DNA from 2 places in the Pseudomonas urethralis genome. Region 2 is predicted to be linked to the other one. Evidence: predicted binding sites of a transcription regulator. Region 2 holds the regulator's gene; the other holds the start of a gene.

Region 1 (3,827 bases), on a different contig from region 2:
GCGGTATCGACGATCGCCTTGTCGTTCTGCACGATCACCGAGCGGCCGACCAGCGAGGACGCCTGCAGTGCCTGGGACGACGCCATGGCGCCGGTGATCGCACTGACCGACTGGTTCAGCGAGGTGATGCCTTCGAGGCTGCTGAACTGCGCCAACTGGGCGACGAATTCGCTGTTGTCCTGCGGATCCAGCGGGTTCTGGTGCTGCATCTGGGTGACCAGCAACTGCAGGAACGCATCCTTGCCGAGGGCCTGCCCACCGGTCGCGGAGCTGGTCGCAGAATTGGTCGCGGTGGTTTTCTTGGTGCTGGAGCTGACACCGGACGCCGCGATGACGTCGTTGAGGTTCACACCGCTGGTGCTATCGACTGCCATGGTCTGGATTCCTTATCACTGACCCAGGGTCAGTACTTTCTGCATCATGTTCTTGGCGGTGTTCATCAGCTCGGCGTTGGTCTGGAACGCACGGCTGGCGGAGATCATGTCAGCCATCTCCTCGACCACGTTGACGTTCGGGTAATAGACGTAGCCGTCCTTGTTCGCCGCCGGATGATTCGGCTCGTAGCGCGCTTCCAGGTTGCTCTGGTCTTCGACGATACCCTTGACCTGCACACCCTGCCCTGCTTCGCCCTGGTCCTCGAACAGCGACTGGCTGACGCCGCTTTGCGCGTTCTGGAAGGTGGTGGCGAACACCGGGTGGCGCGCACGGTAGGTCTGATCGATGCTCGACGACACGGTCTCGGCGTTGGCGATGTTCGAGGCGACGGTGTTGAGGCGGGTGTTCTGCGCGCTCATGCCACTGCCGGCAATGTTGAAAACACTGGAAAGGGACATGAATTACTCTCCGCGCAGGGCCGAAACCAGCCCTTTGAATTTACTGTTGAGCAAGGTGAAGCTGGCCTGGAAACCGATGGCGTTCTCCGTGTAGTTCGATTGCTCGATCTGGGCGTCCACGGTGTTCTGGTCGATCGATGGCTGGGTCGGCACGCGGTATTGCAAGGTGTCGTCGGCCATTGCCAGGCCTTCGGCCTCGATGTGGCGGCTGTTGGTGCGGTCCATGGCGAAGCGGCCGCTTTGCTGCTTCTGGCTCTCGGCGGCGAGCACCGACGAGAAGTCCATGTCACGCGCCTTGTAGTTGGGCGTGTCGGCGTTGGCGATGTTGTTGGCCAGCACTTCGGCGCGCTGGGCGCGGAAGCCCAGTGCCTTTTCGTGAATGCCAAGCGCCTTGTCGAAACTGATGCTCATGTCGGGGAACCTTCGAAGGTTGGCCGGAATTTCGTTGAGCAAGGTATAGCAAGGGCTGTGCCAGAATTCCGAAAGCCCGGAAATGCTGGGCTTCGACGCTGCTAGCTGATGGCGTGATGCCAGAAAAGCGGCAAACTGCTTCCGCCTGGCGAAGCGAAAGCGGCAATTGCCGGGCGGCAAAAGCGGCAAAACAAAAAATTGACGTCAGCGCGGGAGACTGCCTTCAGTTTTACGGTGAGGCACAAATCGAGCGCCGCCCGCACGGCGCTTCGCGAACAAATCCGCTCCTACAGTTTGTTGCAACGCGCCGAACCTGTTACGCCACGGTCGCCTGCCTCGGCGCATGGCTTGTGGGAGCGGATTTATCCGCGATGCGCCGCGCGAGCGGCGCTCGACCCACCCATTCACTTGGCCTGGTAGATGATCCCCGGGCTGCACTGGACCATCTGGTAATGGTCCGGCAACCCGTTCAGCGCTTCCGAAGCGCCGAGGAACAGGTAGCCCCCAGGCTTCAGGGTGCTATGGATACGCATCAGGATGTCCTTCTTCACCTGCGCCGAGAAGTAGATCAGCACATTGCGACAGAACACGATGTCGAACTTGCCCAGGCTCGCATAGCTGTCGAGCAGGTTGAACGAGCGGAACTCGACGCGGCTTCGGATTGCCGGCTTGACTGCCCAGCGCCCCGGCCCCTTGGCGTCGAAGTAACGCTGCAGACGCTCCTGGGACAGGCCACGGGCGATGGCCAGGCTGTCGTACTCACCGGTCTTGCAGTTGGTCAGCATCGAGCCGGACAGGTCGGTGGCAACGATCTGGGCCCCCATCTTCAACTGGCCCAGGTTGCTGCGCTCGAACTCATCGATGGCCATCGAGATCGAGTACGGCTCCTGCCCCGACGAGCAAGCCGCCGACCACATGCGCAGGCGCTGCCCGGGGTTGTTCCTGATGAACTCGGGAATGACCTTGTTCTTCAACACTTCGAACGGGTAGGTATCGCGAAACCACAGGGTTTCGTTGGTGGTCATCGCATCCACTACCTGTTCGCGCAGGCCACCCCGCGGCTGGGTCTGGATCCGCTGCACCAGCTCGCCCAGGCTCTTGATGCCCTGCTGCTCCATCAACTTGTTGAGACGGCTGGAAACCAGGTACTGCTTATTCTCGCCCAGCAGGATGCCACAGGCTTTTTCCAGGAAGACCCTGAACTGTTCGAACTCCAAATTACCCGTAGACACTACTGCCGCCTCTTTTAAATCACTGGTGCCGGAAACATGCCCCGGCTGCTTCAATTCGCTGCCTTGATCCGGTCGACCACGCGCTGGGCCAGGTCGTCCGGCTTGAACTTGGCCAGGAAATCATCCGCCCCGACCTTCTTGACCATCGCCTGGTTGAATACCCCGGACAGCGAAGTATGCAGGCAGATGTGCAATTTTTGCATGCGCGGATCGCTGCGGATCTCTGCGGTAAGCGTATAGCCATCCATTTCCGGCATTTCAATGTCGGAGATCATCATCAGGAACTCTTCTTCCGGCTTTTTGCCCTCCTCCACCAGCTTGCGCAGGTAGTCGAGCGCCTGTCGGCCATCGTTGAGCGCCACCACGTCCACCCCCACCGTCTGCAGGCAGCGGCTGACCTGCTTGCGCGCCACCGACGAATCGTCGACGGTCAGCACCCGCAGCAGCGTGGCCTTGTCCTGCACCTCGGCGTCGACCACGCCGGCAGACACCGACTCGGACGATGGCGCCACTTCGGCCAGCACCTTCTCCACATCGATGATCTCGACCATTCGGTTGTCGACCCGGGTGACGGCGGTCAGGTAGTGGTCGCGGCCCGTGCCCTTGGGTGGCGGATGGATCTCTTCCCAGTTCATGTTGACGATGCGCTCGACCGAGTGCACCAGGAAGCCTTGGGTCTTGGTGTTGTACTCGGTGATGATCACGAAGCTGTTGCGCGTGTCTTCCTGCAACCCCGGCAGGCCGGTCGCCATCGACAGGTCGAGGATCGGAATGGTCGCCCCGCGAATGTTGGCCACGCCTCGCACCACCGGGTGCGACTTGGGCAGCACGGTCAGCTCCGGACACTGCAGCACTTCGCGAACCTTGAACACGTTGATGCCGTATAGCTGCGCCCCGTTGAGACGGAACAGCAGCAATTCCAGGCGATTCTGCCCAACCAGCTGCGTGCGCTGGTTGACTGAATCCATTACCCCCGCCATGCCTGACTCCTTATGCGTTCTGCCTTTTTGGTGCTACATGACCACCAAGTCGGCACGGGCTTTGCTTTTTTGAGCGCCATGTACACGAAAACGACAAATTTCCGACGACTGACGCGCCTGCTGAGCGGCACGCTCGCCGTGCTGTGCCTGCTGGCACCCGGCGTTCGCACGCTGGCGGATGCGGTTACCTTGCCTGAACAGCTTATCGGTGTCACCCAAGGGTTTCTTGAATTCAGTGTCGAGGATTACCTGGCCACCACCCAGACGCCCGGGCGCTACGAAATCCAGGTCAACCCGCTCGATCCGCGTCTGCGCATGCCACTGTGCAGCCAGCAGCTGGACGCCTCGCTGGAGAGCCCGGCGCAACCGCT
Region 2 (3,827 bases):
GAGCGGTCGGCGTTGGTCAGCGGATGGCGACGGCGGGTTTCCGAGAAGCGCTTGAGCAGCGTGTCTTCGTCGGCATCGAGAAACAGCACATCACACTGAATGTGGCGCCCACGGGCCTCCGCCAACAGCTCGGGGAAGCGCGAAAGGTGGCTGGGCAGGTTGCGTGCATCGATCGAAACCGCCACTTTGGGTTGCAACAGTTCGGTATTGATCAACGCGTTCTCGGCCAGCTGTGGCAGAAGCCCGGCCGGGAGGTTGTCGATCACGTAAAAGCCATTGTCTTCCAGGACATCGAGGGCGGTACTTTTGCCGGAGCCAGACCGGCCGCTGACGATGATCAGGCGCATGTTCAGTGCTCGTTCTGTGCGTCCAGGACAACCTGGTACAGGGCCTCGCTGCTACCGGCGGCACGCAGTCTATCGCGGACCTCCTTGCGATCGAGCATGCTGGCGATCTGGCGCAGCAGTTCAAGGTGGGCATCGGTGGCCGCCTCTGGCACCAGCAGGACGAACAGCAGATCCACCGGAGCGCCATCGATGGCGTCATAGTCGATCGGCGCATCCAGGTGCAGCAGGGCACTTACCGGGGAAGCGCAGCCTTCAAGCCGGCAGTGGGGGATGGCAATGCCATTGCCAAAGCCGGTCGAACCCAGTTTTTCGCGAGCGATGAGCTTTTCGAAGACGTCTTGCATCGCAAGCTCAGGTACTTGCTCGGCAATCAGGTTGGCGACCTTTTCCAGGGCGCGCTTCTTGCTGCCGCCCGGCACGTTCACCAGGGAACGGCCGGGGGTCAGGATGGTTTCAAGTCGGATCATGGATGAGAGGGATCAGCGGGCAGCTGCACCTTGCAGCAGGCTTTGCTGTTTTTCCTTGTGTTTTTTCAGTTGGCGGTCGAGCTTGTCGGCCAAGGCGTCGATCGCTGCATACATGTCTTCGTGTTCCGCGTTGGCAACCACTTCACCGCCGGGAATCTGCAGGGTCGCCTCGACCTTCTGCTGCAGCTTCTCGACCTTCATGATGACCTGCACGTTGGTGATCTTGTCGAAGTGACTTTCCACCCGAGCGAGCTTTTCAAGCACGTAATCGCGCAGTGGCTGGGTGACTTCTACATGCTGTCCACTGATATTGACTTGCATACAGCTTCTCCTTTGTTGCCCGTGCATAAAGAGGCAGGTATTGCACCTGCCCCACAAACGCTGTGGCACATCCGGGGGCTACATCAGTCGCTTGCGCTCGCTCGACGGTGCGATGCCGAGGGACTCGCGGTACTTGGCGACGGTGCGACGGGCTACCTGGATGCCTTGTGCCTCCAGTAAACCAGCGATCTTGCTGTCACTCAATGGCTTTTTCTGATTTTCCGCAGCAACCAGTTTCTTGATGATCGCGCGGATCGCCGTAGACGAGCATTCTCCGCCTTCGGCGGTGCTGACGTGGCTGGAGAAAAAGTATTTCAGTTCGTAGATGCCACGCGGGGTGTGCATGTATTTCTGTGTGGTCACCCGCGAAATGGTCGACTCATGCATACCCACCGCTTCGGCGATGTCATGCAGGACCAGCGGCTTCATTGCTTCGTCGCCGTGGTCGAGGAAGCCGCGCTGGTGTTCGACGATCTGCGTGGCGACCTTCATCAGCGTTTCGTTGCGGCTCTGCAGGCTCTTGATGAACCAGCGCGCCTCTTGCAACTGGTTGCGCATGAAGGTGTTGTCGGCGCTGGTATCGGCGCGGCGGACGAAGCCGGCGTACTGCGGGTTGACCCTCAGGCGCGGGATCGCTTCCTGGTTCAGCTCGACCAGCCAGCGGTCGCTGTCCTTGCGCACGATCACGTCGGGAACCACGTATTCCGGTTCGCTCGACTCGATCTGTGAACCGGGCCGCGGGTTGAGGCTCTGCACCAGCTCGATCACTTGGCGCAGTTCGTCTTCCTTGAGCTTCATGCGGCGCATCAGCTGGCTGTAGTCGCGGCCGCCGAGCAGGTCGATGAAGTCGGTGACCAGGCGCTGGGCCTCGCTCATCCAGGGCGTGCTGGCGGGCAGCTGGCGCAATTGCAGCAGCAGGCACTCGCCCAGGCTGCGGGCGCCGACGCCGGCTGGCTCGAACTGCTGGATGCGGTGCAGCACCGCCTCGACCTCGTCAAGCTCGATATCCAGCTCCGGGTCGAAGCCTGCGCAGATTTCTTCGAGGGTATCTTCGAGGTAGCCCTGGCCGTTGATGCTGTCGATCAGGGTGACGGCGATCAGGCGGTCGGTATCGGACATCGGTGCCAGGTTCAACTGCCACAACAGGTGGCTCTGCAGGCTTTCGCCGGCCGATGTGCGGGTGGTGAAGTCCCACTCGTCGTCATCGTTGCTGGGCAGGCTGCTGGCGCTGGTCTGGTAGATGTCTTCCCAGGCGGTATCGACCGGAAGCTCGTTGGGGATTCGCTCGTTCCACTCACCGTCTTCCAGGGTTTCGGCACTGGTGGTGCTTTCCTGGAAGCTGTTGTCCGGGACTTCGGCGGCCGGCTTGTTCTCGACGTTGTCCGCCATCGGATCGCTGTTGTCGAAGTCGTCGCCGTCTTCCTGACGTTCGAGCATCGGGTTGGACTCCAGCGCTTCCTGGATTTCCTGCTGGAGGTCCAGGGTGGAAAGCTGAAGGAGGCGGATGGCCTGTTGCAACTGCGGGGTCATCGTCAGTTGCTGGCCCATTTTTAGGACGAGCGATGGTTTCATGGCAGGGGCTTAATACCTTGTTCGCCGGCGCGCATGCGCCATCCACTACACGAGGGCGCCAAAGCGCCAAATTCAAGCAAGATTTATGCCTCAAATTGTAGCGTTTGCCTAGAGCACTGTAACAACTTAAGCCCCTGCAGGGCATTAATGCCAGTGCTCCAGGCAGGTCCCGAGGGTCAGAGCCGGAACTCGTGGCCCAGGTAGACTTCCTTGACCAGGTCGTTGGCCAGGATGGTCTCGGCGTCCCCTTCAGCGATCAGTCGGCCATCGTTGACGATGTAGGCGGTCTCGCAGATGTCCAGGGTTTCACGGACGTTGTGGTCGGTAATCAGCACACCGATCCCCTTGGCCTTGAGGTGGTGGATGATCTGCTTGATGTCGCCCACGGAAATCGGGTCGACGCCGGCAAACGGTTCGTCCAGCAGGATGAACTTCGGTGCGGTCGCCAGGGCGCGGGCAATTTCGACGCGGCGGCGTTCACCACCGGAAAGGCTCATGCCGAGGTTGTCGCGGATATGGCTGATGTGGAATTCCTGCAGCAGGCTTTCCAGCTCTTTGCGCCGGCCTTCGCGGTCGATGTCCTTGCGGGTCTCGAGAATGGCCATGATGTTGTCGGCTACCGATAGCTTGCGGAAGATCGAGGCTTCCTGCGGCAGGTAGCCGATACCGGCGCGGGCGCGGCCGTGCATGGGCTGGTGGCTGACATCGAGGTTGTCGATCAGTACGCGCCCCTGGTCGGCCTGGACCAGCCCAACGATCATGTAGAAGCAAGTGGTCTTGCCGGCGCCGTTGGGGCCGAGCAGGCCGACGATCTGCCCGCTGTCGATCGACAGGCTGACATCACGCACGACTTGCCGCCCCTTGTAGCTCTTGGCCAGGTGCTGGGCTTTGAGGGTTGCCATTTACTCGGCCTTCTTCTTCGGCTGGATCACCATGTCGATGCGCTGACGTGGTTGAGTCACGTTGCCGCCACGACCAGCGGTCGCAACCTGGGTCTTGGTGTTGTAGACGATCTTCTCGCCTTCGGTGGTGTTGCCTTCGTTCTCGACCTTGGCGCGGTCGGTGAGGATCACCGTGTCTTTCTGCGCCTGGTACTGGATGGTCACCGCCCAGCCTTTCA

Evidence for each region. Region 2 encodes sigma-54, which starts transcription at its own class of promoters, with help from an activator protein. Its sites were predicted from a motif close to ANTGGCATNNANNTTGCTNT; they were not measured.
Region 1: flgB (flagellar basal body rod protein FlgB) is a predicted target of sigma-54. The motif match lies at 1,290-1,309, and genes of this name have one in related genera.

Annotation. Positions count from the first base shown of each region.
Region 1 covers NZ_BQIJ01000001.1:301,062-304,888, forward strand. Annotated here, with positions in the region: gene flgD (flagellar hook assembly protein FlgD) at 1-374, opposite strand, end outside; gene flgC (flagellar basal body rod protein FlgC) at 390-833, opposite strand; gene flgB (flagellar basal body rod protein FlgB) at 837-1,244, opposite strand; gene cheR (protein-glutamate O-methyltransferase CheR) at 1,649-2,476, opposite strand; gene L6D64_RS01370 (chemotaxis protein CheV) at 2,527-3,456, opposite strand; gene flgA (flagellar basal body P-ring formation chaperone FlgA) at 3,535-3,827, shown strand, end outside.
Region 2 covers NZ_BQIJ01000010.1:111,842-115,668, forward strand. Annotated here, with positions in the region: gene rapZ (RNase adapter RapZ) at 1-347, opposite strand, end outside; gene ptsN (PTS IIA-like nitrogen regulatory protein PtsN) at 350-814, opposite strand; gene hpf (ribosome hibernation-promoting factor, HPF/YfiA family) at 827-1,135, opposite strand; gene L6D64_RS17445 (RNA polymerase factor sigma-54) at 1,214-2,707, opposite strand; gene lptB (LPS export ABC transporter ATP-binding protein) at 2,884-3,609, opposite strand; gene lptA (lipopolysaccharide transport periplasmic protein LptA) at 3,610-3,827, opposite strand, start outside.